3 regions of the Bradyrhizobium sp. B124 genome follow, and region 1 is predicted to be linked to each of the others. Evidence: predicted binding sites of a transcription regulator. Region 1 holds the regulator's gene; each other region holds the start of a gene.
What was found. Region 1 encodes PhoB, which activates phosphate uptake and scavenging genes when phosphate is short. Its sites were predicted from a motif close to TGTCATNNANCTGTCAT; they were not measured.
Positions count from the first base shown of each region.

Region 2: a site for PhoB is predicted at 7,534-7,550, ahead of AAFG13_RS11605 (YbhN family protein). Genes of this name have one in related genera too.
Region 3: a site for PhoB is predicted at 3,996-4,012, ahead of AAFG13_RS08650 (OprO/OprP family phosphate-selective porin). Genes of this name have one in related genera too.

Region 1 is NZ_CP152413.1:4,756,956-4,767,493, forward strand. Features, by position in the region: gene AAFG13_RS22755 (hypothetical protein) at 1-89, shown strand, start outside; gene AAFG13_RS22760 (Hsp33 family molecular chaperone) at 127-1,128, opposite strand; gene argF (ornithine carbamoyltransferase) at 1,343-2,269, opposite strand; gene AAFG13_RS22770 (aspartate aminotransferase family protein) at 2,269-3,474, opposite strand; gene AAFG13_RS22775 (GcrA family cell cycle regulator) at 3,971-4,483, shown strand; gene phoB (phosphate regulon transcriptional regulator PhoB) at 4,801-5,511, opposite strand; gene phoU (phosphate signaling complex protein PhoU) at 5,642-6,358, opposite strand; gene pstB (phosphate ABC transporter ATP-binding protein PstB) at 6,456-7,274, opposite strand; gene pstA (phosphate ABC transporter permease PstA) at 7,271-8,116, opposite strand; gene pstC (phosphate ABC transporter permease subunit PstC) at 8,121-9,110, opposite strand; gene pstS (phosphate ABC transporter substrate-binding protein PstS) at 9,339-10,349, opposite strand; gene AAFG13_RS22810 (ATP-binding protein) at 10,486-10,538, opposite strand, start outside.
Region 2 is NZ_CP152413.1:2,376,681-2,387,218, forward strand. Features, by position in the region: gene AAFG13_RS11580 (hypothetical protein) at 1-529, opposite strand, end outside; gene AAFG13_RS11585 (hypothetical protein) at 601-1,035, shown strand; gene AAFG13_RS11590 (EAL domain-containing protein) at 1,032-3,434, opposite strand; gene AAFG13_RS11595 (S9 family peptidase) at 3,582-5,588, opposite strand; gene AAFG13_RS11600 (MFS transporter) at 5,667-7,085, opposite strand; gene AAFG13_RS11605 (YbhN family protein) at 7,702-8,778, shown strand; gene AAFG13_RS11610 (hypothetical protein) at 8,898-10,538, shown strand, end outside.
Region 3 is NZ_CP152413.1:1,800,140-1,810,677, forward strand. Features, by position in the region: gene AAFG13_RS08630 (hypothetical protein) at 1-24, opposite strand, end outside; gene AAFG13_RS08635 (hypothetical protein) at 355-900, shown strand; gene AAFG13_RS08640 (replication-associated recombination protein A) at 1,017-2,351, opposite strand; gene AAFG13_RS08645 (DegQ family serine endoprotease) at 2,371-3,729, opposite strand; gene AAFG13_RS08650 (OprO/OprP family phosphate-selective porin) at 4,074-5,672, shown strand; gene AAFG13_RS08655 (helix-turn-helix domain-containing protein) at 5,745-6,125, opposite strand; gene AAFG13_RS08660 (zinc-binding alcohol dehydrogenase family protein) at 6,244-7,257, shown strand; gene AAFG13_RS08665 (phosphotransferase) at 7,521-8,600, shown strand; gene AAFG13_RS08670 (hypothetical protein) at 8,663-9,790, shown strand; gene AAFG13_RS08675 (DUF1330 domain-containing protein) at 9,787-10,083, opposite strand; gene AAFG13_RS08680 (SDR family oxidoreductase) at 10,093-10,538, opposite strand, start outside.

The DNA of each region.
Region 1 (10,538 bases):
CGTCTGGCCGACAACTGAAGGCGGCTTATCCGATGCTTCAGATCGAAATCTACGACGCCGCCGGCAAGACCCGCACCTTGCTGAGCTGACAGGCCTGGTTACCGGGCCTCGTGGGCGGCTTTCCGCCTACTCGACGCCGGCTTCCTGCGGCGTGAATTCGTAGACCGACGAGCAGAACTCGCAGGTCACGACCACCTTGCCGTCCTTGACCATCTCGGCGCGATCGTTCGGCGCAAAGCTCTTCAGCATCGACGACACCGCATCGCGCGAGCAGGAGCACTGCGCGCGCAGCGTTTGCGGGTTGAAGACGCGCACGCCGCGTTCGTGGAACAGGCGGTACAACAGCCGCTCGCCGGAGAGATCGGGATCGATCAGCTCGACATCCTCGACGGTGGAGATCAGCGACTGTCCCTCGACCCAGGCGTCGTCATCCGGCACGCTGTGCGTAGCCGTGCCCTCCGGCGCATCGCCGGGATGCAGATCGGCCTGCTTGGCGCGTTCGGGGGCCTTGGGCAGGAATTGCAGCAGGATGCCGCCGGCGCGCCAGTGCAGCTTGCCGCCTTCGCCGCCGCGCATCTCCTCGCCGACCGCGAGCCGCACCCGCGTCGGAATCTGCTCCGAGCGCAGGAAATATTCGTGGGCCGCCTCTTCCAGGCCGCCGCCGTCGAGCGCGACCAGGCCCTGGTAGCGGCTGGTGTTCGCGCCCTGATCGATCGTCATGGCAAGATGGCCCTTGCCGAGCAGCTCACCCGAGCTCTGCCCGTCCTTGAGGCGCGCCACATCGTAGCGCGCATAGGCACGCAGCCGGTCGGGCGCCTGGAAATCGACGATCAGGAGCGAGACCGGTCCGTCGGTCCGGGTCTGCAGGATGAAGCGGCCCTCGAACTTGACGGAGGAGCCGAGCAGCGTGGTGAGCACGATGGCCTCACCGAGCAGCTTGCCGACCGCCGGCGGATAATCGTGCTTGTGCAGGATCTCGTCGAGCGCGGGGCCGAGCCGGGTCAGCCGGCCGCGCAAGTCCAGCGCGCCGACCTCGAAGGCCAGCACGGCATCGTCGACAGGAACCGCCGAGGGCGCGCGAATGGGCGTCTCGGCCTGGATTTTGATGTCGGGGGATTGTGAAACCATGGCGCTCTATCTGGGGTCTCGGACCATGAAATAAAGGGGTTCAGCATACCGGGAATCGACGTCGTCCCTGCGAAAGCAGGGACCCATAACCACAGGATTTTGTCGCGGCACAAGACGTCTGCCCATGTGCCTTTTTCGCAGGCCGCGGCGTATGGGTCCCTGCTCCAGTGAGCAATTGCGCACAAGGCAGGGACGACGGCATTGATATCGTCGACTACGCGACCGTGTCGAAACACCAGGCCAGGATGCCCTTCTGCGCATGCAGGCGGTTTTCCGCCTCGTCGAACACCACGGATTGCGGGCCGTCGATCACCTCGTCGGTGACCTCCTCGCCGCGATGCGCGGGCAGGCAGTGCATGAACAGCGCGTCCGGCTTGGCGAGCGACATCAGCTTGGCATTGACCTGATAGGGCTTCAGCACGTTGTGGCGGTGCTCGCCCTCCTTGTCGCCCATCGACACCCAGGTGTCGGTGACGACGCAGTCGGCGCCGCGCACGGCGGCTTCCGGATCGGTGCCGAGCATGATCGGCGCGCCGGTGGCCTTGATCCAGTCCCGCATCGGCTTCTTCGGCGAGAGCTCCGGCGGCGTGGCGATGTTGAGATTGAACTTGAACCGCTCGGCGGCGTGCGCCCAGGAGGCCAGCACGTTGTTGTCGTCGCCGGTCCAGGCCACCGTCTTGCCCTCGATCGAGCCGCGGTTTTCCTCATAGGTCATGAGGTCGGCCATCACCTGGCAGGGATGCGAACGCCGGGTCAGCCCGTTGATGACGGGCACGGTGGCATGAGCGGCGAGCTCGAGCAGCGCGTCATGGTTGAGGATGCGGATCATGATCGCGTCGACATAGCGCGACAGCACGCGCGCGGTGTCGGCGATGGTCTCGCCGCGGCCGAGCTGCATCTCGGCGCCGGTCAGCATGATGGATTCACCGCCGAGCTGGCGCATGCCGACGTCGAACGACACCCTTGTGCGGGTCGACGGGCGCTCGAAGATCATCGCCAGCGTCTTGCCTTCGAGCGGCTTCCTGCCCTTCTCATGCGCCTTCAGCTTCGCCTTCATGGCGGCACCGGCTTCGAGCATGTTGCGCAGCTCGGCGAGCGGCAGCTCGTTGATGTCGAGGAAGTGACGGACCGGCTTGCTCATTATCCAGCCGCCTTCTTCGGCTGCGGCGCCGATAGCACAGAGCAGGCGCGCTCGAGCGCTGTGATCGACTGGTCGATCTCGGCCTCGGTCACGATCAGGGGCGCCAGGAACCGCACCACATTATCGCCGGCGCCGACGGTGAGCAGTTTCTCGTTGCGCAGCGCGGCGATCAGATCGCCCGACGGCACCACCGCCTTGACGCCGATCAACAGGCCCTCGCCGCGCACCTCCGACAGCACGCCGGGATAGCGGTCCACGACGGAAGCGAGCTTCTGCTTGAGCAGCAGCGACATCTTCTGCACATGCTCGAAGAAGCCGGGCTTGAGCATGACGTCGAGCACGGCATTGGCGGATGCGACCGCGAGCGGATTGCCGCCGAAAGTCGAGCCGTGCGAGCCCGGCGCCATGCCGGCTGCAGCCTGCGCGGTCGCGAGCACCGCGCCGATCGGGAAACCGCCGCCGAGCGCTTTCGCCAGCGACATCACGTCCGGCGTGACGCCGGTGCGCTTGTAGGCGAACAGCTCGCCGGTGCGGCCCATGCCGGTCTGCACCTCATCGAAAGCGAGCAGCAGGCCATGCTCGTCACACAGCGCGCGCAGCGCCTTGAAGAACGCCTGCGGCGCCGAGCGCACGCCGCCCTCGCCCTGCACCGGCTCGATCAGGATGCCGGCCGTGTGCGGGCCGATCGCCTTCTTCACCGCCTCGATGTCGCCGTGCGGCACCTGGTCGAAGCCGTCCATCGGCGGGCCGAAGCCCTCGAGATATTTCGCCGAGCCGGTCGCGGCCAGCGTGCCCAGCGTGCGGCCATGGAAGGCGCCTTCGAAGGTGATGATGCGGTAGCGTTCGGGATGGCCCTTGGAGAAGTGGTGGTGGCGGACCAGCTTGATCACGCCCTCCATCGCTTCCGCGCCGGAATTGCAGAAGAACACGAAGTCGGCAAAGCTCTGCTCGCACAGCCGCGCCGCAAGCACCTCGCCGTCCGGGCTCTTGAACAGGTTCGACATGTGCCAGAGCTTGGTCGCCTGCTCCTGCAGCGCCTTGACCAGATGCGGATGCGCATGCCCGAGCGCGTTCACCGCGACACCGGAGGTGAAATCGAGATAGCGGTCGCCATTGGTTGCGATCAGCCAGGCGCCCTCGCCGCGCTCGAAGCCGAGATCGACCCGGGCGAAGACGGGGAGCAGATGCGACGAGGCGTTGGTCATGGCGTTCACTGCCGGTTTGAAGCCGTCAATCGCCGCGCGCCTTGACGCCTACGCAGCAACCGCCAGCTTCGGAAAACAAAACGGCCGCCTTTGCGGGCGGCACGTGCGGGTCATTCTATGCGGCGGCCGGTCAGTGTCAATCGCCAGGAGCCGGCCTTTGCCGGCCTTCCTGCAATGCGAAACCGGCGCAATCCGGAGCATTCCGGTGCGGTGGAAAAGCCTCATAGCAATGCTTAACTTTGTGGGAACATGTGGACGCACGGCCGCGGACTCTTGCGCCAGAGTCACGCCATATTGTAGCGTTTGGCCTGTCGGGTACGACATCTCGTGCGGCAGTACTGGACCCTCTAAGTAGCCTTCGTGTCTCGCGTAAACGTTCGGGCGCAACACCGTGCCCGGCGAGGGCTAAGGGATTCTGGCCGCAGGGATATTTGTCCAGATTGGCTCGCAGCGCCGCTCCGATGAGTGGCCGGCGCCATGCGAAAGGAAGAATGTGATGACTGTATTGACCTGGTCCGACGATCGCGTCGAGCAGCTGAAGAAGCTCTGGGAATCCGGCCTCTCGGCCAGCCAGATCGCGGCGGAACTTGGCAATGTGACGCGAAACGCCGTGATCGGCAAAGTGCATCGGCTCGGCCTCTCCGGCCGCGCCAAGGCCCCCTCCACGGCCGCGCCGCGGCAGCGCAAGGCCCGCCCCGCCCAGCACATGATGCGGGTGGCGCGCCCGGTCTCGCGCGGCAACACTGCGCTTGCGCACGCCTTCGAGGTCGAGATGGAGCCCGATCCGATCTCCTTCGACAACGTGGTGCCGATGAGCCAGCGGCTGTCGCTGCTCGAGCTCAACGAGGCCACCTGCCATTGGCCGGTCGGCGATCCCTCGAGCCCGGAATTCTTCTTCTGCGGCGGCAAGGCGCTCGCCGGTCTGCCCTATTGCGCGCATCACTCGCGCGTCGCCTATCAGCCCGCCGCCGATCGCCGCCGGCCGTCGGCGAAGCCACAGATCAAGTAAGCACTCGGGAAACTGCCTGGACTGTAAAAACAAATCCCCGCGAAAGCGGGGATTTTTTTGTGGCTCGTAGCCCGGATGGAGCGAAGCGTAATCCGGCGCGGTGTTTGAAGCGGAGAATGAAGTTCTGGATTTCGCTTCGCTCCATCCGGGCTACGTCACATCACCGGCGTCGTCCCGGCGTTCGCCGGGACCCATAACCACGAATGGGCGTTGTTAGAAAGTCGTCTGGCCGCTTGCCGATTGCGCCGGCCGCGGCGTATGGGTCCCGGCGTTCGCCGGGACGACGCCGTGTTGTGGTTTACGATTGTCGGCCAGCCTTACGGCTGCGGTTCGGCCTTCGCGAAGCGGTCGTCGAGCGCGTAGCCGGCGCCGCGCACGGTGCGGATCGGATCCTGCTCGCGGCCCGGATTGAGCAGCTTGCGCAGGCGGCCGATATGCACGTCGACGGTACGCTCATCGATATAGATGTCGCGGCCCCAGACGCTGTCGAGCAGCTGCTCGCGGCTGAACACGCGGCCGGGATGCTCGAGGAAGAATTCGAGCAGCCGATACTCGGTCGGACCGAGATCGATCGGACGTCCCGAGCGCGCCACGCGGCGCTTTTCGCGGTCGAGCTCGATGTCGCCATAGGTCAGCACGGTCGCAAGCCGCTCCGGGCTCGCACGGCGCAGCAGGCCCTTCACCCGTGCCAGCAGTTCCGGCACCGAGAACGGCTTGACGATGTAGTCGTCGGCGCCGGTGGCAAGCCCGCGCACGCGCTCGCTCTCCTCGCCGCGCGCGGTCAGCATGATGATCGGAAGCTGCTTGGTCTCGGGCCGCGCCCGCAGGCGGCGGCACAGCTCGATGCCGGACAGGCCCGGCAGCATCCAGTCCAGTACCACGAGGTCGGGAACGCGCTCCTTCAGGCGGGTGTCGGCATCGTCGCCGCGCCCCACCGTCTCGACATCGTAGCCTTCCGCATCGAGGTTGTAGCGCAACAGTGTCGTCAGCGCTTCCTCGTCTTCGACTACCAGAATGCGTGCGCTCATCGGCTTAAGTTCTCTCTCTGTGATGATCCGTTGCCCAGACGCAAACCGAAACGCTTACTTTCCTGAGCATAATCCCCGCGGAAACGACTTGTCGTGAAGACAATCCGGCTCCGCGCCTGCGGATCATGTCCTAGGTACCGGGCACCGTGGTGGCAAAGTTGGTCATGTCGCCCTTCGGGCGCTTGTCGGTGATCTGCTGGCCCTCGATCATGTAGAACACGGTTTCGGCGATATTGGTGGCGTGATCGCCGATCCGCTCGATGTTCTTGGCGCAGAACATCAGATGGATGCAGAACGAGATGTTGCGCGGATCCTCCATCATGTAGGTCAGCAGCTCGCGGAACAGCGAGGTGCAGATCGCATCGACCTCCTCGTCGCCCTTCCAGACGTTCATCGCCGCCGGCAGATCGTGCGCGGCATAGGCGTCGAGCACCGACTTGACCTGCGACAGCACGAGGTCGGTCATGTGCTCCAGGCCACGGATCAGCTTCAGCGGCTGGAAATCGCTCTCCAGCGCCGCGACGCGCTTGCCCATGTTCTTGGCGAGGTCGCCGATCCGCTCGAGATCGGTGGCGACGCGCATCGCGCTGACGATTTCGCGCAGGTCGATCGCCATCGGCTGGCGGCGGGCGATCGTCAGCACCGCGCGCTCTTCGATGACGCGCTGCAGATTGTCGATCTCGATGTCGGCGGCGACGACGCGCTTGCCGAGCGCGACGTCGCGACGGATCAGCGCGTCGACCGACTCGGTGATCATCCGCTCGACGAGGCCGCCCATCTCGGCGACCAGGCGGGTCAACTCCTGCAGGTCGCTGTCGAATGCCTTGGCGGTATGTTCAGAAGCCATCGCTTGTCTCCCTCATGATCCCGGGGATCACGATTTGGTGTCCTCAGTTTCGCATGATCCGGTCGGAAAACCGGTACCCAATTTTGCGGACCATGCGCTAGCCGAACCGGCCGGTGATGTAGTCCTGGGTGCGTCGATCGCTCGGCGAGGTGAAGATCTTGTTGGTGTCGTCGAACTCGATCAGTTCACCGAGATACATGAAGGCGGTCTTGTCGGAGACGCGCGCCGCCTGCTGCATGTTGTGGGTGACGATTGCGATCGTGTAGTCTTCGGAGAGCTCCTGGATCAGTTCCTCGACCTTGGCGGTCGAGATCGGATCGAGCGCCGAGCACGGCTCGTCGAACAGGATCACCTCGGGACGCACCGCCACGGTGCGCGCGATGCACAGGCGCTGCTGCTGGCCGCCGGAGAGCGACAGGCCGGAAGCGTTCAGCTTGTCCTTGACCTCATTCCACAGCGCGCCGCCGCGCAGCGCCTTCTCGACCCGGTCGTCCATCTCGGACTTCGAGATCTTTTCGTAGAGGCGGATGCCGAAGGCGATGTTCTCGTAGATCGTCATCGGGAACGGCGTCGGCTTCTGGAACACCATGCCGACCCGCGCGCGGAGCAGATTGAGGTCGAGCTTGGGATCGAGAATGTTGGTCTGGTCCAGCATCAGCTGGCCGACCGCGCGCTGGCCCGGATAGAGATCGTACATCCGGTTGAAGATGCGCAGCAGGGTCGACTTGCCGCAGCCCGACGGGCCGATGAACGCCGTGACGCGGTTGGTGCCGAGCGTCAGGTTGATGTTCTTCAGCGCGTGGTGCTCGCCGTAATAGAAGTTGAGGTTGCGCACCGTGACTTTCGGCGGCGCTTCCGGCAGCGGCACCTGGGGAACGTGGCTCGCGACAGTCGTTGAGACGGAAAGCTCGGTCATTTTGCGGCCCTTTCGGCACCAAGGATACGCGCGCCGATATTCAGCGCGAGCACAGTGAAGGTGATCAGCAGCGCACCGCTCCACGCCAGCTCTTTCCAGTAGGCGTAGGGGCTCTGCACGAAGTTGTTGATGGTCACCGGCAGGTTGGCCATGGTCTTGGTCAGATCCAGGCTGAAGAACTGGTTCGACAGCGCGGTGAACAGCAGCGGCGCGGTTTCACCGGCGACACGGGCGGTCGCCAGCAGCACGCCGGTGATCAAGCCGCTACGCGCAGCACGATAAGCGATCCGCTTGATCACCAGCGAACGCGGCAGGCCGAGCGCGGAGGCCGCCTCGCGCAGCGGATTGGGCACCAGCAGCAGCATGTCCTCGGTGGTGCGCAGTACGACCGGGATCACGATCACGGCGAGCGCGAGACTGCCTGCGATCGCCGAGAAGCCGCGCATCGGCACCACCACTGCGCCATAGATGAACAGGCCGATGATGATCGAAGGCGCGCTGAGCAGGATGTCGTTGATGAAGCGGATCACCGAGGTGAGCTTGTCGTGCTTGCCGTACTCGGCGAGGTAGGTGCCGGCGAACAGGCCGAGCGGCGCGCCGATGCCGACGCCGATCACCGTCATGATGACCGAGCCGACGATGGCGTTGAGCAGGCCGCCTTCGGTCGAGCCCGGCGGCGGCGTGTTCTGGGTGAACAGCTGCACGCTGAGGCCGGCAAGGCCGTTATAGACCAGCGTGAACAGGATCAGCGCCAGCCACGTGACGCCGAACAGCGCCGCGCCGACACAGAGTGCGCGAATGACGATGTCGCTGCGGCGGCGGGATTTGTAGATCGGGTTCATGGCGCTATTTCCCCGCTTTCGTTTCAAGCCGCATCAGCATCAGCCGCGCGCCGGCGAGCACGAAGAAGGTCAGCACGAACAGCAGGAGGCCGAGCAGGATCAGCCCGGACTGGTGCAGGCCGTCGCTCTCGGCGAATTCGGAGGCGATCGCCGCCGAGATCGTGGTGCCCGGCGCGAAGATCGACGACGAGATGCGGAACGAGTTGCCGATGATGAAGGTCACCGCCATGGTCTCGCCGAGCGCGCGGCCGAGTGCCAGCATGATGCCGCCGATCACGCCGACCCGGGTGTAGGGGATCACGACGCTGCGGACGACTTCCCATGTGGTGCAGCCCATGCCGTAGGCGGCCTCTTTCAGCACCGGCGGCACGGTCTTGAACACGTCGACCGAGATCGCAGTGATGAACGGCAGCACCATGATGGCGAGGATCAGCGCGGCGTTGAACAGGCTGAGATAGGACGGCGGACCTGCGAACACCGCACCCAGCACCGGGACGCCCTCGAATATCCTGATCATGAAGGGCTGGAACGTGTTGGCCAGGAACGGGCCCAGCACGAAGAAGCCCCACATGCCGTAGATGATCGAGGGGATGCCGGCGAGCAGCTCGATGGCGATGCCGATCGGGCGGCGCAGCATTTGCGGGCAGAGTTCGGTGAGGAAGATGGCGATGCCGATGCCGACCGGAATGGCGATCGTCATCGCGATGACCGAGGTGATCAGGGTGCCGTAGATCGGGCCGAGCGCGCCGAGCACCGGCGGATCGGCCGAGGGCGCCCAGCGCTGCGTCCAGAGGAAGGCGAAGCCGTATTCCTTCATCGCCGGCCAGGCGCCGGCGATCAGCGACAGGATGATGCCGCCGAGGATCAACAGGACCGAAATCGCCGAGATGCGGGTGACCCAATAGAAGGTGAGATCACCGAGCTTGAAGGCGCTGAGGGCCTTGGCGCGATCGTAAGGTCCCGCGGCTTCCATCACATCGCTCTGAACAGCCATGTCTGCCACGCCAATCCCCTCATTACTATGTGAAAGCTACGCAAACCGCTACGCCCCGAAGCGATCTTCACTGACGCATTTGGCCGGGCGTCGTTCCGGTTGCGCCTCCCGGGGCGCGAGCCCGGGCCCCGCCCCGCGTTACTTGCCGCGGTGATGGAGCCCGGATCTCAATCGGTCCGCCTGTGCCGCCCTTGAGAGGTGGCACAGGCGTTGTTCAAAGCGTCAGACTTAGCTCTTGATGTCCGAGGACCAGGTCTTCTCGATCAGCTTGACGACCGATTCCGGCATCGGGATGTAGTCGAGCTCTTCGGCCGCCTTGCCACCCTTCTCGAAGGCGTACTTGAAGAACTTGAGCGCTTCCTGCGAGGCCGCCTTGTCGGTCGAATCCTTGTGCATCAGGATGAAGGTCGCCGCGGTGATCGGCCAGGAGGCTTCGCCCGGCTGGTCGGTCAGGATCACGTAGTAGCCGGGAGCCTTGGACCAATCGGCGTTCGACGCAGCAGCCTGGAAGGCGGCGATGGTCGGCTGCACGGTCTTGCCGGCCTTGTTGACCAGCGCGGTGTAGGTCAGCTTGTTCTGCTTGGCATAGGCGTATTCGACATAGCCGATCGCGTTCTTGGTCTGGCCGATGTTGCCGGCAACGCCTTCGTTGCCCTTGGCGCCGACGCCGACCGGCCACTCGACCGCGGTGCCGGAACCGACCTTGGACTTCCAGTCGGCGTTCGACTTGGAGAGGTAGTCGGTGAAGTTGAAGGTGGTGCCCGAACCGTCCGAACGGCGCACGACGGTGATCGCGTCGGCCGGCAGGGTCAGCTTCGGATTGAGCTTGGCGATCGCCGCGTCATTCCACTTGGTGATCTTGCCGAGATAGATGTCGCCGAGCACTTCGCCGGAGAGCACGAGATCGCCCGGCTTGATGCCTTCGACGTTCACGACCGGAACGATCGCGCCCATCACCATCGGCCACTGGACGAGGCCGTCCTTCTCGAGCTGCTCGGCCTTGAGCGGCGCGTCGGTCGCGCCGAAGGTCACGGTCTTGGCCTGGATCTGCTTGATGCCGGCGCCGGAACCGATCGACTGATAGTTCAGGCCATTGCCGGTGTCCTTCTTGTAGGCGTCAGCCCACTTCGAATAGATCGGGAACGGAAACGTCGCGCCTGCGCCGGTAATATCGGCAGCGAAGGCCGACGTCGAAGCGGCGACCATGCCGGCAGCGACGATTGCTTTGATGAAATTCATGGGGTGGTCTCCATCTTGTGAGCGAAGCGCCAATTGCGCCCGATCGCGCCCACGCCGGTCCATCTAGGAGCGGTCGGTGCTGCTTTTACGAAGGTTGGATGACAGTTGGATGACAATACTAAGCGACTGAAAACGCTCAGCTTTGGGTCGGTAACGGGGTCTTCGGCCGGGGAAAACAGGCGGTAAAAG
Region 2 (10,538 bases), 2.4 Mb from region 1:
CCTGCCAGGTGAACAGCGCGGCAAAGCCGACCAGGAACAGCGCGCCCATCCAGTTCGCAGCCAGCAGCGCCATCACCAGCAATCCGGTCATTGCCACCGCAAGACACGCCAGCAGCGCCAGCGCCGCGGTGTATGTCTTCGGCCCGAGGCCTCCGACCAGCCTGGCCGTGCTGCCCGCCGCCTGCATCCGGCGATGCAGCTCGACGATGAAGTCGCGGTAGAGATGGCCTTGCGGCGCGACCAGCGTCGCGGTCTGCCAGGTGGTCGACAGGATCGCGATCCGCCCGCCTTTGGCATTGTCGATATCGGCGCGAAACCGCTGCTGCTGCATCGAGACCGGGCGGTAGGACAGTTTGACGGCGGAGATGTCCTTGTAATCCCACACGCCCGACCTGCCGGCGATCCGCCACGACAATCCGTCGTCGGTCAGCTCGAACTGGTGCGCCGAGCCGATCAATGAGGCCTTGTAGGCATAGCGCACCGCTGCGCCCTCGCCTGCCTCCGGCCGGTCCTGCAACGTTGTTGGCAATCCGCCGTTCCACCTGTTCAGACACATCCGCGCGCTTGCATGGGATGTCACGCCTATCCTACAAGCGAGCCATGCCCGAGACGACCTATTTTCCGCGTTACCTCATTCTCGGCGGCGCGATGATATCCGGCGTGCTGCTGGCGCTTGCCGTGCACATGCTCGGCGCGCGGTATGGGCTCGATCTCGGTGGCCTGTGGCGATCCGATACCCACGAGTTCATGCCGGCAGGCGCGGCGATCGCGTGGTGGCTGATCGCGAGCGTCGGGTTTTCGGGCGGCTACTTCACCGCCAATCTGATGCACAGCGCGGTGGCCGGCCAGATCCCGCAGCGGATGCGCCAGTTCCTGATCGTCGTCGGCGTGCTGATGCTGGCCGGCGCCGGCCAGGCCGCGGCAGCGCCAAGCACGGTTTCGACCATTTCCGCCGTGCTCGCCGGTCTCGCCGCGCTGTGCCTCGGCGCCGTGATGGCGTTTTGCGGCGCCTATTTTGCCCAGCGCAGGAGCTAGGCGACCGACCGTTCCGGCGCCCGGCGCAGCATCTTGGCGACGTCAGCCGCCGGCCGCGGCGGGCTGAACAGGTAGCCCTGCGCCTGCGTGCAGCCTTCCTGACGCAGCAGGTCGAACTGGGTATCGGTCTCGACCCCCTCGGCGGTGGTGACGATGCCGAGGCTTTTGCCAAGACCGGTGACGGCGCGCACGATCGCCATCGAGTCCTCGCGCGTCGCAAGGTCGGTCACGAAGGAACGGTCGATCTTGATCTTGTCGAACGGGAAGCTGCGCAGATAGCTCAGCGAGGAATAGCCGGTGCCGAAATCGTCCAGCGAGATCCGGACGCCGAAACCGCGCAGCTCGTGCAGCACCGCGAGCGTCGCCTCGCTGTTCTGCAGCAGCACCGATTCGGTAATCTCGAGCTCGAGCCGATCCGCCGACAGGCCCGACGCCTCCAGCGCCGCCTTCACCGACGGCACCAGATTCGGGTTCTTGAACTGCACTGGAGACAGGTTGACGGCGACCGCGACGTCCGCAGGCCATCTCACCGCCTCGGCGCAAGCCTTGCGCAGCACGATCTCGCCCAGCGGCACGATCAGCCCGGTTTCTTCGGCGACCGGAATGAAATTGTTCGGTGCGATCAGCCCGCGCAGCGAATGATTCCAGCGCACCAGCGCCTCGAAGGCGACGACCCGATCGCCCACGACATCGCGGATCGGTTGATAATAGACCTCGAACTCGTCGCGCTGCAGCGCGAGCCGCAGGTCGCGCTCGAGCAGGCGGCGCGCCTGCGCACGCGCATCCATCCCGGTCTCGAAGAACCGATAGGTGCCGCGGCCGTCGGCCTTGGCGCGATATAGCGCCAGATCGGCCTTTTGCAGCAGCTCGTCGGGATCCTTGCCGTCCTCGGGCGCGAGCGAGATGCCGATGCTGACGCCGATCACGAGCTGATGGCCCCCGATCTCATAGGGTGCGGCGATCCGCTCGACCACCGCACTTGCCAACGACGCCACCACGGACGGCTCGCAGTTGCTGCAGAACTGCACGATGGCGAATTCGTCGCCGCCGAGCCGCGCCACGGTGTCGTGCTCGGTCACGCATTCGCCCAGCCGGCGCGCAACCTCTCGCAGCAGCGCGTCGCCGATCGGATGTCCGAGCGTGTCGTTGATCTCCTTGAAATGATCAAGATCGAGGCAGAGCACCGCGAGCTGGTCGGAGCGCTTGGCCAGTCTCGAAGCCTTCTCGAGCTGCTCACGGAACAGCGTCCGGTTCGGCAGGTTGGTCAGCGCGTCATGCCGCGCCATGTGTGAAATCTGTTCCTGGGCCTGCTGCCATTCGGTGATGTCCTCGAAGGTCGCGACCCAGCCGCCACCCTTCATCGGCTGATCGACGACACGAATCGCGCGCTCGTTGCGGCTGACGATCCGCGTCGCGCTGTGGCCGGCCTTTGCCTCGGCGAGGAGCGCGTTGCAGAATTCCTCGGGATCGCCGTCCCACTCGCCGATGCAATGGAGGTCCTGCAGGACGTCGATCAAGAGACGCCCTTGCAGCGGCACGCGATTGCGCCCCATGATCTCGGTGTAGCGCTCGTTGAACAGCATGATGCGGCCATCGGCATCGAACATGCACAGTCCCTGCGACATGTTCTCGAGCGCGGTATCCAGCACCACCTTCTGCTTGTGAAGTTCGGTCTTGGCGCGACGATCGAGGATGGAGGCGATCAGCGAGAGGCCGAGGATCGCGAAGGCCGCAACCGCGGTCATGAAGGAGAGCACGCGCGGCGAGACCGAGAGTCCGTCGGGAACGATCGTCGGATCCGGGACCAGCGTCACCGCACCCATCCCGGTGAAATGATGCGAGACGATCGCAACCGTCAGAAGACCGGTCGCAGCCGCTGTGGTGCCAAGGCGTTCGCCGCGCGTGGCAACGACCAGCGCAAGCGCGCCAAACAGGCTTCCGAATACGATCGATGCGATGACGATGCCGGGCGCCCAGACGATGCGCGCGGGCAGTTCCAGCCCCAGCATGCCGGTGTAATGCATCGCCGCGACACCGACGCCGACGATCGCGCCGCCGGCCGCGACCGTCTGCCAGCGTTCGTTGAGCGTTGCGACCGCCAGGCCGACGGCCAGGATCGCAACCGCGAGCACCAGCGACAGCAGCGTGATCGGAATGTTGTATCCGGCCTCGATGCCGGGATCGTACGCCAGCATGGCGACGAAATGGGTGGCCCAGATGCCGCAACCGCCGACTGCCGCATCGAGACCGATCCAGATCTCGCGGGCTCGGCCTTCTGCGGCGCGAGCGCGGTGAAACAGGCTGATCGCGACGGCGCTGGCGAGCAGACAGATCACGCCACCGAGGACGACCAACCGCCAGTCATGTTCCAGGGTGAGACAGGTTAGAACGCGATACATTATAGGCCCCATTTATGGACCCATAAAAACAAGCGCATTCGTGTACGAACGGTAACCGCACCGCAACAAGGCTTCACGCATGGTGAAAAAGCCTTGAATGCACGCGAGACGATCGGGGAAAACCGCAATCCGCTGGCGCAGTTCGTCTTAGCCGCGCAACCCGGGCACCAGTTCGGCCCCGGTCTCGACCTTGAGCGACGAGCCGGCGAAATCGTTTCCGATCGGCTGGCAACCACCGCCGAGATGCTTGGCGAGGAACGCTTCGGTGACGCCGTAGAAGGCAAGCCGATTTTCCGGCCGCACAAAGCCGTGCCCCTCGTCGGCGAATGTGATGTAGGTCACGGGCACGCCACGCTGCTTGAGCGCATTGACCATCTGCTCGGACTCGGCCGCCACAACCCTCACGTCACGCATGCCCTGCGCGATCAGGATCGGTTTCACGGCACGCTCGATGTGGGTCAGCGGCGAACGTTCGACCAGGAACGCGCGACCGGACTCGGTGGCGGGATCGCCGAGCCGATTTTTCCAGACGCTGATCCACGGACCCCAATAGGGCGGGATCGTCGCCATGAAGGTGACGAGATTGGAGATGCCGAACAGATCGACGATGCAGGCGAAAACGTCGGGCGTCTTGGTCGCGGCGACCAGCGCCGAATAGCCGCCATAGCTGCCGCCGAAGAAGCCGACCCGCTTCGGATCGGCGATGCCTTGCGCGATCGCCCAATCGACCGCATCGATCAGGTCGTCATGCATCTTGCCGCCCCATTCGTGGTCGGCGGCCGTGATGAAGGCTTTGCCGAAGCCGGTCGAGCCGCGGTAGTTGACGGCAAGCATCGCATAACCCCGGTTGGCGAGCCATTGATGGACCGGGCTGAAACCCCAGGTGTCGCGGTAATACGGCCCGCCATGGATCACCAGCACCAGCGGCACCACCCCGGCCGCGGCCTCGGCCGGCCGGGTCAGGTAGCAGTTGAGACGCAGGCCATCGCGCGAGGGGATCACGACCGGCTCGAGCTTGCGCAACGCGAGACCGTCGAGCGCACGGTGCTGGGTGTAGAGCTTGCGCACCTCGCGCGTCTTGCGGTCGAGCAGCGCATATTCACCGCTCTCGGTGTCGCGCTCGAAATGGATCGTGCCCAGCCGAAGATCGTCGCTGTTGCTGACAAAGCTGATGTCGCCGGCGCCATAGCGGCTGAGATCGGCGAGGTCGTTGGCGACGCTTTGATCGACGGCGTGCCAGCGCATCCGGTCTGTGATCGCCAGCGCCGCCAGTGGCCGGCGATTCTCGTCGAAGACCGCGCGCACGATGTCGGCATCGTCATCGGCGGCAAGCAGCGTGGTCTGGCGCGTCGCCATGTCGAGGGCGAACAACGCCGCCTTGTCGCGGCCGCGCGAGTCGATCAGGTACAGCGTCTTGCCGTCGGCGCTGAAATCCAGCAGCTGGGTCGTATCGGTCTCGGCGATCGGCACCGTCATGAACGGGGTCCAGCTGCCGTCCGGACCGCGCTCGAACATCTCGGCGGAGCCGTCGGCGATCAGGCGCGACGCCAGGCGGAGCTGGAATGTGCTGTCGGTAATCAGCGCGATATAGTCGTGGTTCTCGTAGACGAGCTCGCTGGCGCCGGTCACGATGTTGACGCGGTACATGTCGAAGTAGCGCTTGTCGCGCTGGTTGTGCCGCAGCAGCATCTCCTCGGGGAATTTGCGATCGGACTCCTGCAGGAAGGCCTTGACGCCGGTCTCCGGCGTCAACGGCACAATCTTCCCGTCGGTGATGTCGACGCTGGCGGCACGCCAGTTTTCGTCGCCGTCGCGCTCGCGGAAGAACACCACATGGCGGTTGGTATGCGCCCAGCGATAGCCGGCCGAGATGTTGCGATCGGTGACGCGGGTCACCGGCCGCGCCGCCTTGAGATCGGACAGCGGGGCGACCCAGAGGTTGTTCACACCGTCGAGCGGCGCGACATAGGACAGCTGCGTCCCATCCGGGCTGAGGCGGACGTTGATGTAGTCGGGATTGTCGAAGAACACCCTGCGCGCGATCAGGCCGGGCGCCTCGCCGCGGGCCGGACCGATCAGGTTGGCAAATGGCAGCGAGGCGCCGAGCATGGCGGCGCGGCGCAGCAACAGACGACGGTCGATTGGCGCAGGCATCTGATCAGCCCCCTCGGCGACAGTCCCCGACGGCGCAAGGTTAGATGCCGCGCCGCGACCGCGCAACGACCGCCTCGCTCATTGCCGCGCTTGTGATGATGCGCCGATCCAGATCAGCGCAGCGGCGGCAAGCAATACGCCGGCGGAGATCACGAGTGCCGCATGCAGGCCGGAAATGAAGGCCGCGGACCGGCCGACCATCGAGCCGAACAGCGCGACACCCAGCACGCTGCCGGTCTGCCGGGTCGCATTCAGCACCCCGGCCGCGATCCCGGCATGCTGTGGCTCGGCACTGCCGAGCAGCGCCGATGTCAGGGGCGGCACCAGCAGGCCGAGGCCGCCGCTGATTGCCAGCAGTTGCAGGCAGATCGCGAAATAGCTGGTACCGGGACCGATGAACAGCATCGCCAGACATCCGGCGGCCGAGATCGCGGCGCCGAGCGCGATCGTCCCCGGCGCGCCAATCCGCTCCGCGACATGCGGCGCGATCAAATTGGCGGGCAGCACGGCGCCGAGCATCGGCACGAATGCGAGGCCGGTGGCGAACGCCGACAGCCCGTTGACTTGCTGGAAGTAGAGGCTGAGCACGAAGATCAGCCCGTAGAACGCAACGTTCACCAGCAGGCCGACCAGCGAGGTCAGGGCAAACATCCTGTTGCTGAACAGCGAGAGCGGCAGCATCGGCTGCGCGGTGCGCGCCTCATGCCAGATGAACAGCACGGAGAAGACGGCCCCCAGAGCGAAGCCTGCGACCACGAACGGGCTATCCCAGCCGAGCGCTCCGCCCTCGATGAGCGCGCCGGCCAGCGTGCCGAGCGCGGCGATCGCCGCAATTTGTCCCGGCAGATCGAGCCGGTGCTGGAGATGGCGCGTGGTTTCGCCGGCAAAGCGCCAGGCGAGCCACAGCCCGGCCAGGCCGATCGGCAGATTGACCAGGAAGATCGCGCGCCAGCCGACCAGCGTGATCAGCCCGCCGCCGACGAACGGGCCGGCGGTCAGCGCAAGGCTCGCTCCGGCGGCCCAGACGCCGACCGCGCGTCCGCGCTCCTTGTCGTCCGTATAGGCGTGGCGGAGCAGCGCGAGCGAGTTCGGCACCAGGATGGCCGCGGCCAGCCCCTGCACGCAGCGCGCGGCGATCAGCGTCACGGCATCAGGCGCGACGGCGCACCCAACCGACGCCGCGGTGAAGATGGCAAAGCCGGCCATGAAAACGCGCTTGGCGCCGATCCGGTCGCCGAGCGCGCCCGCGGTCAGGATGAAGGCGGCAAAAGCGATGGTGTAGGCGCTGACCACCCATTGCAGCTCGGCAACGCCGCCGCCGAGCGAGCCGCCGATGGCGTTGAGCGCCGTATTGACGATGGTGACGTCGAGCTGCACGACGCCGTACCCGAGGCTCATTGCGGCGAGCGTCAACGTCGCCGCAAGCCCGGTCGGCTGCTGATGCGACGCCGCGCGCTGATCCGGCACGCGCCGGAGGTTCAGGGATGTCTGTTGCATGGTCTTGACCTCGCTCTGCGCAACCAATGCGAGAGATAGGTCTTCGTTTCTCAATGATACTTCGCTGTGGATCGAAGTGTTCTATCGCCATGCCGGCCGGGGCCGCGTCGCCGCGCGCTGTTGCGCGGCGTTTTGCCTCAATAGACCTACGGACCGCCCACAGGGCGCCTCATTCCGGCCCGAACCGCGGTCCACAGCCGGATCACGCAGATGCGCACATCGACTTCACGCTTTGGTAAACGCCGCAGCCGGCCCGGACCTCCCCCACGCTGATGCATATCGTCTATTCGCTCCGCTCCGACGGCCCCGCAGTGGCGCTGCGACGGCGGCAAAAACGGCAGAAATATCGACGAAATCGCCTGGAACGGCTGAAGGATGGCGGAACATGCAGTGGTCCCGTCGTGGACGATGATATGGCTGCGACTCACATTCCGCAGCGCGAGAACATATGTAGCCAGTATGACAACAACGCTGGACGGGAGCCGAAGGTTGCCTTGTCAAGGGCTGCACAACGCATCGGTTTTGCCTTATGGGTCATCGCGTACGGTGCGTTTGCCCGTCACCCGTCGCCGTCCGTGACTGGGTCCCACTGAAATTGTCCCTGCCGGGAGGATGAATGCTTCGGCTGCTGACCACGCTTGGGCGTGGCTTCAAGGAAAAGATCGGCTGGAAACGGCTCGGGATCGCTGCGAGCGTGCTCATCATCGCGTTCGCGGTCGCGACGCTTGTCCACACCCTGAAGGGCGTCGATACCGGTATCATCCTCACCGCGCTGACCGACATCGCGCCGCACCGGATCGCGCTGGCGGCGCTCTGCGTGGTCGGGGCGTTCTGCACGCTGACCTTCTATGACTTCTTCGCGCTGCGCACGATCGGCAAGACCCACGTCCCCTACCGGATCGCAGCGCTGTCGAGCTTCACCAGCTACACGATCGGCCACAATATCGGCGCCACCGTCTTTACCGGCGGCGCGATCCGCTTCCGGATCTATTCCGATTACGGCCTCTCCGCGATCGACGTCGCCAAGATCTGCTTTCTCTCGGGCCTGACCTTCTGGCTCGGCAATCTGTTCGTGCTCGGCTTCGGCATGGCCTGGCACCCCGCGGCGGCGTCGGCGATGGACCTGCTGCCGCCGGCGATGAACCGGCTGATCGCGCTCGGCTGCCTTGCCGGCATCGGCGCCTATTTCGTCTGGCTCCTGACCGGCGAGAAGCGCCGCGAGCTCGGCCAGAACGGCTGGAAGGTGGTGCTGCCCTCGGCCAAGCTGACGCTGCTGCAGATCGTCATCGGCGTGGTCGATCTCGGCTTCTGCGCGCTCGCCATGTATCTCCTGATGCCGACCGAGCCGCATATCGACTTCGTCTCGCTGGCGGTGGTGTTCATCCTGGCGACGCTGCTCGGCTTTGCGAGCCACGCCCCCGGCTCGATCGGCGTGTTCGACGCTGCGATGCTGGTGGCGCTGCCGGAGTTCAGCAAGGAGCAATTGCTGGCGACGCTGGTCGTGTTCCGTATCCTCTATTTCCTGATCCCGTTCGGGATTTCGATCTCGATCATGGGCATGCGCGAGCTGTGGCTCAACGTGGTGCGGCCCTGGCAGGAACGAAAAAGACTCAGCCAAGCCTGCACGGCTTCGGCGACCGTGCGGCAACCGATCGAAAGCCGGCAGCAGCAGATCAGGCGGCTGAGACGGTAACAGCGAACGTTATCGGCCCCAAGGTCCCCTGCTTTCAGTCCCGGTGTTTCGATCCCGGATTGTTGGTCTCTGCAGCCGCTTCTCTTATTTTCGCCGTACCACTCGCGTCAAACCGCGCCATGATTGGCTTTCTGGTTCGATTTTCGTTTCGTGTCACGGTCTGCAGCGTGCTGCTCGGCAGCGCGCTCGCGGCGGTATTGGCGTCAACCGCCGACGCGCAGGATACCCAGCTCTCGATCTCCTGGGAGGTCCGCAACCGCTTCCGACTGTTCCGCGAGGAACGCGACTTCCGTCTGCATGTCGAAAGCGGGCTCGGCCGCAGCGTGCTGGCCTCGGAGCAGGCGCTGGAACTGCAAAGCGACGGCCGCGGCTGGGCGCGCAACACGGTCAACCGGCTCTGCATCGACCTGCAGGGCCGCGTCAGCGAGCCTTGCACCCGCGACAACGTCAAGGAAAGCTATCTGACGCCGATCGATCACCCGATCGTGGTGCGGCTCACGGGTCCGGTTCCGGTCGGCGCGACCTGCGCCTGGTCGTTCGACGACGGCGACGGGCCGCAATCCTCGACATTCGATTGCGCCGAGCCGGTCAATCTGCGCGTCCGCTACGGCCGCACCACGGTCGCGACCGTCGATGTCGCCAGCGGCTCGGATGCCAACCAGCGCGTGACGACCCAGATCGCGGTGCGCGATTTGCTGATCGCCGGCCTCGGCGACAGCATCGCATCCGGCGAAGGCAATCCCGATCGTGCGATCGCACTTTCCGACGAGGGGTTCTGCTTCCGCTCCTATCTCGGCGGCGCGCAATACTACCGGCCGAGCCGCGCCGGCTACAAAGGCGGCCGCGCCTGCGAAGCGCCCGACACCCTGACCAACTGGCAGCGCCAGAGCGCGCTGTGGCTCAACTCGGCCTGTCATCGTTCGCTGTACAGCTACCAGACCCGCACCGCGCTTGCGCTCGCCGTGCAATATCCGCACATCGCGGTGACCTATCTGCCGCTGGCCTGCACCGGCGCCACCATCGCCGACGGCCTGCTCGGCTCGCAGCAGGCGCGGGAATGTCTGCCGACGAAGACCGCCAACACCTGCTCGGGCACCGTCAGCGGCCAGATCGCGGAGCTGCGCACGGCACTCACAGCCGCCAAGCGCCGACAGCCGGACCGAACGCTCGATCTCGTGCTGCTGTCGGTCGGCGCCAACGACATCTACTTCTCCGGCCTTGTCGCCAACGTGATCGTCGACACGCCGACCGAACGCGCGCTGTTCAGCCAGGGCGGCTCGATGGCCAGCGTCGACGATGCCCGTTCGGCACTGGCGCGCGACCTGCCGGCCGACTTCGCCAAGCTGCGCGATGCGCTGAAGCCGTTGGTCGGCGGCGACCTCTCGCACGTGGTCTACACGGCCTACGCCAATCCGGCGCTGGCCAATGGCGGCGCGCCCTGCCCCGGCGGCCGCGCCGGCTTCGAGATCCATCCCTCGTTCAACGCCGATCCGAAGCGGCTCGCGGCGGTCTCGGGCTTCGTGCAGAACGAGTTCCTGCCGCAGCTCAAGGCGATCGCGCAGTGCCAGTCCGGCATCATCTGCCGCAATCCGCAGGCCGACCGCATGACCTTCGTCGATGCGCATCAGGATGCGTTTGCAAGCCACGGCTTCTGCGCACGCGCGTCGACCGATCCGGAGTTCGACCGCGACTGCTTCGCCGCCAACGGCGACAGCTTCGTCTCCGACATCGTCGCCGCGGCCAACCAGCCGCTCAAATGC
Region 3 (10,538 bases), 3.0 Mb from region 1:
GAAAACGCAGAACGCGAACTTCATTCCATCAATTCCTTGAACATCAACGCGCTCGAAGCGATGGCGAAGCTAACATAGATTTATGCATTCACCATCAATGTCGGTTCATGGCTCTTCTCGGAAGTCCGGCAACGTCCGCTTTCGCGCCGCTCTTGGGGGACAAGCGGACATCGATTCACGCGGTTGATTTATGAGTATGCGGCCTAGCTAGCACGCGGACTCATTAAGGCGCAGCCACACCGGATTGACGCGAGTTGAACAATTGCAAGGTAGTTGGCGCCGAGCCTGTCAATGGCTCGGCTGTCAGGCTCAACTGGTCGCTGTGCACCCGAAAGCGGACCTATTGTGCTTACCTTGAGTTTTGTCGTTCATGACCCACAGCGGACATTGGGCACCGCCTCGCGCTACCGGTTCGTACGGCTGGCAATGGCGACAGCGCGCGAGTACCATCGCAACATTATGAGGCAACACCTTCTATTCTACCTGCTGATAACGTTGGCAATGGTTCAGCCAGCTGATGCGTGCTCATCTGCTGTAGAATATCCTCATACACTTCTGGATCGATTGCCTTCGACTGCACTAAAACAGTCCGTGGTCGCAGTTGTCGAGCCCATCGATCTCCTGCCCCCACGATGGGCGGAAGGCGATGCTTGGGGAACGACACCACTTGTGAAAGTACGGGTCCTCGAAGCTGTACAGGGTGTCTCCGAAGGGCAGACCTTTGTCGTCAATCTCGGCGGCTGGATGTGTGGCGGCTTAGTTTCCCGGAATTCACTACTGGTCGCAGGGAAACGGCACTTCTACATCGCGGGTCAGTTTGCGAGCACTGATAAGGGGGATGTTGAATTCGTTGGCAAATGGGTTGGAAACAAACGCGTTCGGATTTTCGAGCGTGAATAATGAACGCTCGATTTCCGCTTTTGGCCCTTATCGGAAGTCCGGCAACGTCCGCTTTCGCGCCGCTCTTGGGGGACAAGCGGACTTCGATTCACGCGGTTAGTTCATAAGTACGCGGCCTAGCTCCCGCCGCGCTCCTTGCGCAGCCTGTTCCAATAATCCAGCCGCTTGCGGATCTCGCGCTCGAAGCCGCGGTCGGGCGGATCGTAGAAGGTTTGGCGGCCGAGCGCTTCCGGGAAGTAGCCCTGGCCGGAGAACGCGTCGGGCGCGTCGTGATCGTATTGATAGCCGGAGCCATAGCCTTCCGACTTCATCAGCTTGGTCGGCGAATTCAGGATGTGCTTCGGCGGCAGCAGCGAGCCGCCCTGCTTCGCGGTCTGCATCGCAGCGCCGAATGCCGTGTACACCGCGTTCGATTTCGGCGCGGTGGCGAGATAGACAACGGCCTGCGCGATCGCGAGCTCGCCCTCGGGTGAGCCCAGGAAGTCATAGGCATCCTTGGCGGCGTTGCAGACCGCCAGCGCCTGTGGATCGGCGAGACCAATGTCCTCGACCGCCATCCGCACCACGCGCCGCGCCAGGAACAGCGGATCCTCGCCGGCATCGAGCATGCGCGCGAGATAATACAATGCCGCATCCGGATCGGAGCCGCGCACCGACTTGTGCAGCGCCGAGATCAGATTGTAGTGACCGTCGGCCGATTTGTCGTAGATCGGCGCGCGGCGTTGCAGGATGGCCTGCAACTGCTCGGCATTGAACACCTCGCCCTTGCGCGCGGCGCGCCAGACCTCTTCGGCCAATGTCAGCGAGGCGCGGCCGTCACCGTCGGCCATCCGCACCAGCACGGCGCGTGCTTCCAGATCGAGCGGCAGGGTCTTGCCCTCGATCTTCTCGGCATTGGCAAACAACCGTTCGATCGCGGCCGTGTCGAGCGAATGAAACACCAGCACGCGGGCACGCGACAGCAGCGCCGCGTTGAGCTCGAACGAAGGGTTCTCCGTGGTGGCGCCGACCAGCACCACGGTGCCGTCCTCCATCACGGGCAGGAAGGAATCCTGCTGCGCGCGGTTGAACCTGTGCACCTCGTCGACGAACAGCAGCGTGCCCTTGCCGGTCTCGCGCCGGGCCCGCGCGGCATCGAACGCCTTCTTCAGGTCGGCGACGCCGGAGAACACCGCGGAGATCTGCTCGAAATGCAGCTCGGTGGCGTCGGCCAACAGCCGCGCCACGGTGGTCTTGCCGGTGCCGGGCGGTCCCCAGAACACCAGCGAACCCAGCGTGCGCGTCTCCAGCATGCGGGTCAGCGCGCCGTCGGGGCCGAGGATGTGATCCTGACCGACGACGTCGGCCAGGGTGCGCGGGCGCAGCCGGTCCGGCAGCGGGTGTGGCGCGTCCTGCTCCATCCCCGCCGCGGCGAACAGGTTGCTGGCCTCGCGCGGTTGCTTCGGGCTCACTTGCGGTTCACCTTGGGGCTCATCCGCCGAGCGTCACGTTGATCTGCTGGCCGCCGCGCACCAGCGTGATGCGCCAGATCCGCGACCCCGCCTTCGATACCTTGTCGAGGTCGCTGGTTCGCACGATCTTCTCATTGTTGACGGCAAGAATGATGTCGCCCTTCTGGAAGCCGACATTGGCGGCCGTGCCGTCGTCGGCGAGCTCGGTGACGACGACGCCCTCCGCGCCGGCGTCGAGATGCAGCTCATCGGCCAGCGCCGGCGAGATGTTGGCGACCTTGGCGCCCTGGAACGGCGAACGCGCGGTCAGCACGATCTCGTCGCGGTTGGTGTCGGGCGCGGTCTCCAGCGGCACGGTGAGCTTCACCGGCTTGCCGGCGCGCTGCACCTCGATCTCCGCGTTGCCGCCGAGCGGACGGGTCGCGAAGCGGTAGTCAAACGCATTGGGATCGTCGATCGGCGTGCCGTCGATCCCGACGATCAGATCGGACAGTTTGAGCCCGGCCTTCGCCGCCGGGCTGTTCGGCGCGACATTGGCGACCAGCGCGCCGGTCGGCAGCTTCAGCCCGAGTGTCTCTGCGATCTCCGGTGTGACGGCCTGCAGCCGCGCGCCAAGCCATGGCCGCTTCACCGCCTTGCCGCCGCTCTTGGCGGAGGCCACCACCACCCGCACCATGTTGGCGGGGATCGCGAAGCCGATGCCCTGCGAACCGCCGGAGCGCGAGAAGATCGCGGTATTGATGCCGGCGAGCCGGCCGGTCATGTCGACCAGCGCGCCGCCCGAATTGCCGGGATTGATCGCCGCGTCGGTCTGAATGAAGAATTGATAATCCGTGATCCCGACTTGAGTGCGCGCCAGCGCCGAGATGATGCCGTGCGTCACGGTCTGGCCGACGCCGAACGGATTGCCGATCGCCAGCACGACGTCGCCGACCTGCAGCTGATCCGAATTGGCGAAGTCGAGCGTCGCGAACTTCTCCTTGTTGGTGCCCTTCAGTCGCAGCACCGCGAGATCGGTGCGGCTGTCCTTCAGCACGATCTCGGCCTCGTATTCGCGCTTGTCGGCGAGCGAGACCTTCACCTGGTCGGCGCCCTCGATCACGTGATTGTTTGTGACCACGAGGCCGGAGCCATCGACCATCACGCCGGAGCCAAGCGAGCGCTGCATCTGCTCGGGCTGCTGCCCCGGGACGCCGAAGAAGCGGCGGAAGATCGGATCGTCCAGAAACGGATTGCGGTTCTGCACGGTCTTGGCAGCGTAGACATTGACCACCGCCGGCTGCACCCGCTGCACGATCGGCGCATAGGACAATTGGAGCTCAGCCTGCGAGGACGGCACGCGGCGGTCCTGGGCCGCGGACGGGGACAGATTCCCCATGAAAGCCAATGTGCACAGAGCGGATATGGTAGCGAAGCGGACAGGTCGGAGCATTCTTACCTCTCGTAGAAACGCCGGAATATAGGCGTGTTCGCCGGGCAATTGAAGGGCGCCCGGCCGGATAACTGGCCCCCGCCGGACCGGTGCAAAACCGGCGGCAGCCGCGTTGAAGCGCGCCGCCAAACTTCTATGATGACTGTCATCTCACTGCGCCGCTCCGCTTGTTGCCTGCGGACAACAAGCGGAACTGCGATGCCAGGCGGCGCTGTCGTGCGTCAGTCACGATCAACTCCTAGGACGTTTCAGTGAGTGAGTGGGGAATTCAAACACAACAGGGGTGCACAATGGGTGCGACAAAAGTTGGTGCAATCGCCATAGGGCTCGCAGGGGCGCTCGCCGCCTCGCCGGCCTATTCGCAATCGGCCGGAGGCGGCAGCGACGCGGAGATCGCGCTGCTGAAGCAGCAGCTGAAGATGCTCGAGCAGAAGCTCGACAAGCTGCAGAAGCAGACCAATGCCAATACCGCGACCGCAGCCAGCGCGAACGCCAACGCGAAGGCGGCGGATGCCAAGGCCGCGCGGGTCGCCAGCGCCAACGCCGCGATCCCGGTCAAGGGCCCGGTCGCGCCGTCGGGCGTCGTGGTGACGCTGCCGAACAACCGGCCGACGATCTGTACTGCGGATGAACAGAACTGCGTTGCGATCACGAGCCGCGTGCACTGGGATGTCGGCGGTTACGACTATCGTCCGAACACCGCGAGTACCTCGCCGCAGAAGCTCGACAGCGGCGAGAACCTCCGCCGCGCCCGCATCGGCATCGTCGGCAAGTTCTTCGGCGACTGGAATTACGCGCTGATCTACGACTTCGGCGGCTCGTCCGACGGCTTCGGCGGTGCGGCACCGGGATCGCTGCCCGGCGGCGGCACCTCCGGCGTCGAGAATGCGTATCTGAGCTACACCGGCTTGAAGCCGTTCGGCGGCAAGATGGCGATCGAAGGCGGCATCATGGACCTGCTCTGGACCATGGACGAGTCGACCAGTTCCAACGACATCCTGTTCATGGAGCGCGCCTCGGCCGGCATCATCGCGCAGAACGTCGCGGCCGGCGACTTCCGTTCCGCCATCGGCACCCGCTGGTGGAACGACCAGCTCTGGCTCGGCGGCTATGCCACCGGACCGACCACCGGCCAGATTCACTCGGCCTCCAGCGTCACCCCGGCCGGATCATCGGAGCAGTATGGCGCGGTGGTCCGCGTCGCCGGCAATCCGATCAGCGGCAAGGACTATTCGGTGCATATCGGCGCCGATGCGGAATGGCTGGTGCAGCCGCCGCGCAATCAGCTGACGCAGGCGCAGACGCTCACGCTGAACGACCGGCCCGAGCTGCGCATCGACCCGACGACGCTGATCTCGACCGGTGCGATCGCCAACGTCTCGGGCGCGCAGGTCTACGGCGTCGAGGCGGCAGCGACCTACGGCCCGTTCATCGCGCAAGGCGAGTACTATTGGTTCAATGTCGACCGCTCCGCGAATACCGGGCTGCCGCCGTTCGGCGCGCCGAGCCTGAAATTCGACGGCGGTTACGCGCAGGTCGGCTACGTGCTGACCGGCGAGAACCACGCCTATAATCCGGCCACGGCTTCCTACGGCGGTATCAAACCGCACGATCCGTTCTCGCTTGCCGGCGGCGGCATCGGCGCGTGGGAAATCGCCGGCCGCGTCAGCATGATGAACCTCAACGATCAGGTCGGCCAGGCCGTCGGCATCGCCGGCGGACGGCAGACCGTCTACACCGCCGCGCTGAACTGGTACGTCAACAACAACGTCCGCTTCATGCTGAACTACCTGCACGGCGACATCGCCAAGCAGGCTTCGGCGACCTCGCCCGTGGATGCCGGCTCGAAGTTCGACGCGGTCGCGCTGCGCACGCAGGTTGCGTTCTGACACGATCTGATCAGCGCCGATAACAATGGCCGGGAGCGACACGCCGCTCCCGGCCTTCTTCATTACAAATTGTCAGGCCGCGCGCTTTGACTTCTTCACGACGACTTCCGGCGCCGGCGCGCAGGACAGCCGTTCCTGATGGCCCTCGCCCCAGGCTTTCAAAATATCGATCACCGGACGCAGGCTCTCGCCGAGTTCGGAGAGCGTGTATTCGACCCGCGGCGGCACCTCGGCGTAGACCTTGCGGTTCACGAGGCCATCGTCCTCGAGCGCACGAAGCTGCTTGGTCAGCATGCGCTGGGTGATGCCGGGCATCCGCCGCCGCAACTCGCCGAAGCGCTGGGTGCCGGCCTGCAGGTGATACAGGATCACGCCCTTCCATTTGCCGTCGATCAGGTCGAGCGCCGCCTCGACCGCGCAGCCCGGCCGGCGCGCGAAATTCTTCCGTTTCATCGGTAATTTCCCAATAGTATACAAACAGGGACTAGTTCCCTGATTTTACAGTACTTGCCAAAAGGACGCCAGCACGACAGTTAAGGCGGCAGGCAATCGCCCACCACGGAGACTAGGCATGAAGGCCGTCGGATATCAAAAATCGCTGCCGATCGAGGCGGCGGATTCGCTCGTCGATTTCGAGATCGCCAAGCCCGAACCGAAGGGGCGCGACATCCGCGTCGCGGTGAAGGCCATCTCGGCCAACCCGGTCGACTACAAGGTGCGCAAGCGCGCGGCGCCGACCGACGGCAGCTACAAGATCCTCGGCTTTGACGCGGCCGGCGTGGTCGACGCCGTCGGGCCCGACATCTCGCTCTTCAAGCCCGGCGATGAAGTGTTCTACGCGGGCTCGATCCAGCGCCAGGGCACCAATTCGGAATTTCATCTGGTGGACGAGCGCATCGTCGGCAACAAGCCGGCATCGCTCTCGTTCGCGCAGGCCGCCGCCCTGCCCCTGACCTCGATCACCGCGTGGGAGCTGCTGTTCGACCGGCTCGGCGCAGTGCCGGGCAAGAGCGTCGATCCGCGCACGCTGCTGATCACCGGTGGCGCCGGCGGCGTCGGCTCGATCCTGATCCAGCTTGCGCGCCGCCTCACCGGGCTGACCGTGGTTGCGACCGCGACGCGGCCGGAGTCTCAGAAGTGGTGCCGCGATCTCGGTGCGCATGCGGTGATCGACCACTCGCAGCCGATGAAGGAGCAGATCGAGAAGCTCAAGCTGCCGCCGGTCGGCCTCGTCGCCAGCCTCACCTTCACCGACCAGCACTACAAGTCGATCGCCGACTTCATCGCGCCGCAGGGCAAGTTCGGCTTGATCGACGATCCCGCCGAATTCAACGTCGCCGCATTCAAGGGCAAGGCGGTGTCGGTGCACTGGGAATCGATGTTCACGCGCTCGTCGTTCCAGACGCCTGACATGATCGCGCAGCATCATCTGCTGAACGACGTTGCCGACCTGATCGACAAGGGCGTGCTGCGCACCACGCTCGACCAGACTTTTGGCACCATCAACGCCGCCAACCTCAAGCGCGCCCATGCGCTGCTGGAGAGCGGCAAGTCGCGCGGCAAGATCGTGCTGGAGGGCTGGTAAGCACAAATGTGTAGGGTGGGTTAGCGCGGCGTAACCCACCACCTTTTTTGCTCTGCGAACGGCGGGTTACGCTGACGCTAACCCGCCCTACGCACCGACCAATTCGCGAGATATCCCCACAGGCCGGCGCGTGGCTTTGCCAAAGCCATGACATCGCCTGTATGATTTGCGCAACGATCACCCCGTCCTCAATCCGGCCGCGCGAGACGCGGCCGGAACGGTGGTGACGCCCCAAGGGGATACATGGCGATGGGAGGAAACCGATGAGTTTGCTCACGGCCGATCCGTCGCGGATCGATCCGGAGTGGATGACGCGGGCGCTGCGCGCTGCCGGTGTGATCAACCAGGTCAGGGTCGTCGATCTCGCCTGCAAGCCGGTCGGCAATGGCCTCGTCGGCGACAGCTACCGATTTCATCTGAGCTATGACGGCGACGAGCCGAACGCGCCCGCAAGCGTCGTCGGCAAATTCCCGGCCGCGGATCCCGACAGCCGCCGATCCGGTTCCGCGCACACGCTTTATGTCCGCGAGGTCGCGTTCTATCGCGAGCTGGCGGCCACCGTCGACATTCACACGCCGCGGCCGATCCTCGCCGAAATCGATCCGGCGACCGACGACTTCACACTGATCCTGGAAGATCTGGCGCCCGCACGCCCGGGCGACCAGCTCGCCGGATGCGCGATCGCGGACTGCCTGACGGCGATGCGTGAGGCCGCCGCGCTGCATGCGCCGCGATGGAACGACCCGACGCTCGACGCGGTGCAATGCTTCGTGGTCGCCGCAAGCCGGCGCAGGGATCTTCGCGCGGTGCTGCCCGGCATCATCGGTCACTACGAGGAGCGATATCACGGCGTGATCGAGCCGGAATTCCTGGATCTGATCGACCGGCTTCCGGACGCGATACCGCGCTACCAGTCCGATCGATCGGTGCCGCGAACGCTGCAGCATGCGGACTTCCGGCTCGACAACATGCTGTTCGAGGTGCGCGGCAACACCCGTCCGATGGCCACGCTGGACTGGCAGACGCTGACGGTGGGGCCAGGCATCGTCGACGTGGCTTATTTCCTGTCGGCCGGTATCGATCCGTCCGAACGGCGGCTCCATGAAGCCGACCTGGTGCGGTTCTATCATTCCGAGCTGATCCGGCGCGGCGTGCGGGACTATGGCTGGGATGATTGCTGGCGGGATTACCGGCGCTACACGCTGCATGGCATCATGATGGGCGTCGTCTCGGCGCTCAGCGTCCAGCGCTCCGAGCGGGGCGACGCACTGTTCCTGAAAATGACCCGTGGCGCCTGCGCGCAAGCGCTGGACCACGACAGTTTTTCATACTGGCAGGACTGAAGCGCTATCGGGCGAAATCGTCCGCGTGAAGACAACGCGTCAAGACAGCGAAAGGGATCGGCGTGCTCAACAAACTGGACGACTTCCCCATCCACCAGACGCCGGAGCCGATCGCGGTTCCCTCGACCAGCGACCGCAATGTCTATGACCGAACCTGGTTCAACGGCTACACCGCGGACGGCGCGTATTATTTCGGCATCGGCATCGCGATCTACCCGCACCGCAAGATCCTCGATTGCGCCTTCAGCGTGGTGGAGCGCGGCGGACGTCAACATTGCTTCTACGGTTCGCGGCGGGCGCCGCTTGAACGCACCGAGATGCAGGTCGGCCCGTTCAGGCTTGAGGTCATCGAACCGATGCGGCGGACGCGGGTCGTGCTCGACGACAATGCGACGGGCCTCGCCTGCGACCTGACCTTCTCAGCGCGCACGGCCGCGATCCAGGAAGCGCGCCAGACGCTTTGGTCCGGCGACCGCCGCGCGATGGATTCGACCCGGTTCGACCAGTTCGGCCGCTGGAGCGGCGTCGTGCGCCACCCCGACGGCGAGATCAAGGTCGACAATCACACCTGCTACGGCACCAAGGATCGCTCCTGGGGAGTTCGCAATGTCGGCGAACGCGACGTCGGCGGCGCGCCGATGCCGCCGCCGAGCGTGTTCTTCCTCTGGGCGCCGTTGGTCTGGGACGACCACATCTCGCACGCCATCTTCTTCGACGGGACGCAGGGCGAGGCGCTGGTCCGCGAGGGCATCACCGCGCCGCTCTACCGAAGCGAGGCCGAGATCCCCGGCGTCGTCGATGGGCGCGACCGCCGCATGGCGACCGCGCGGCACCGCGTCAAATACGTCCCGAACACGCGCCTTGCGCAGTCAGCCGAGATCGACCTGGTCGACATCGACGGTCACACCTCGACCATCGCGCTCGACCCGATCCTGAAATTCCAGATGAAGGGCCTCGGCTACGGTCATCCGCAATGGGGCCAGGGCATGTGGAAGGGTGAGCTCGAGATCGGCGGCGAGTCGTTCGATCCTGCAACGCTCGATCCGCTGGCTCGCGAGAACGTGCACGTGCAACAGGTGGTGCGCGCCCGCCAGGGCGACCGGACCGGAATTGGCGTCCTCGAGCAGATATGCTTCGGCCCCTATCACCCGTCAGGTTTCAGCGAGTTCCTCGACGGGGCCAAAGCCTAGCTCGGCACAACGCCCTCGACGAAGATCAGCCGGCGGTCCAACGCGGTCCGCCGATGCTTGAGCGCCTCGGCGTATTCCGGTGACGCGTACCACTCGCGCAGCCGCGCCATCGACGGGAATTCGACGACGATGATGTTCTTTGGCGGCGGTCCGCCTTCCACCGCTTCGGCGGCACCGCCGCGCACGAGATAGCGCCCGCCATACTGCGCGATCGCCTTGGCCGCGATCGTGCGATAAGCCTCGAAGCCTGCGGCGTCCCTCACGTCGACCTCGGAAATCACATAGGCTGACATGGCCGCGCCTCAGGCGATGGTGTTGACGATGCCGCCCTCGGCGCGCAGCGCCGCGCCGTTGGTCGCGGAGGCCTGCTTCGAGCAGACATAGACGACAAGGTTGGCGATCTCCTCGGTGCTGGCAAAGCGCTGCAACAGCGAGGTCGGCCGGTGTTGCTTGACGAAGTTGGAGGCCGCCTCCTCGACCGACTGGCCGTTCTGCTTGGCAAGATCCTTGACGAAGGTCTCGACACCTTCGGACATGGTCGGTCCGGGCAGCACGGAGTTGACGGTGACGGCGGTGCCGCGGGTCAGCTGCGCGAGCCCGCGTGCGATCGCCAGCTGCGCGGTCTTGGTCGTGCCGTAATGGATCATCTCGGTCGGGATGTTGAGGCCGGATTCCGAGGAGATGAAGACGATGCGGCCCCAGTTGCGCTTCAGCATGCCCTGCATGTAACCGCGCGACAGCCGCACGC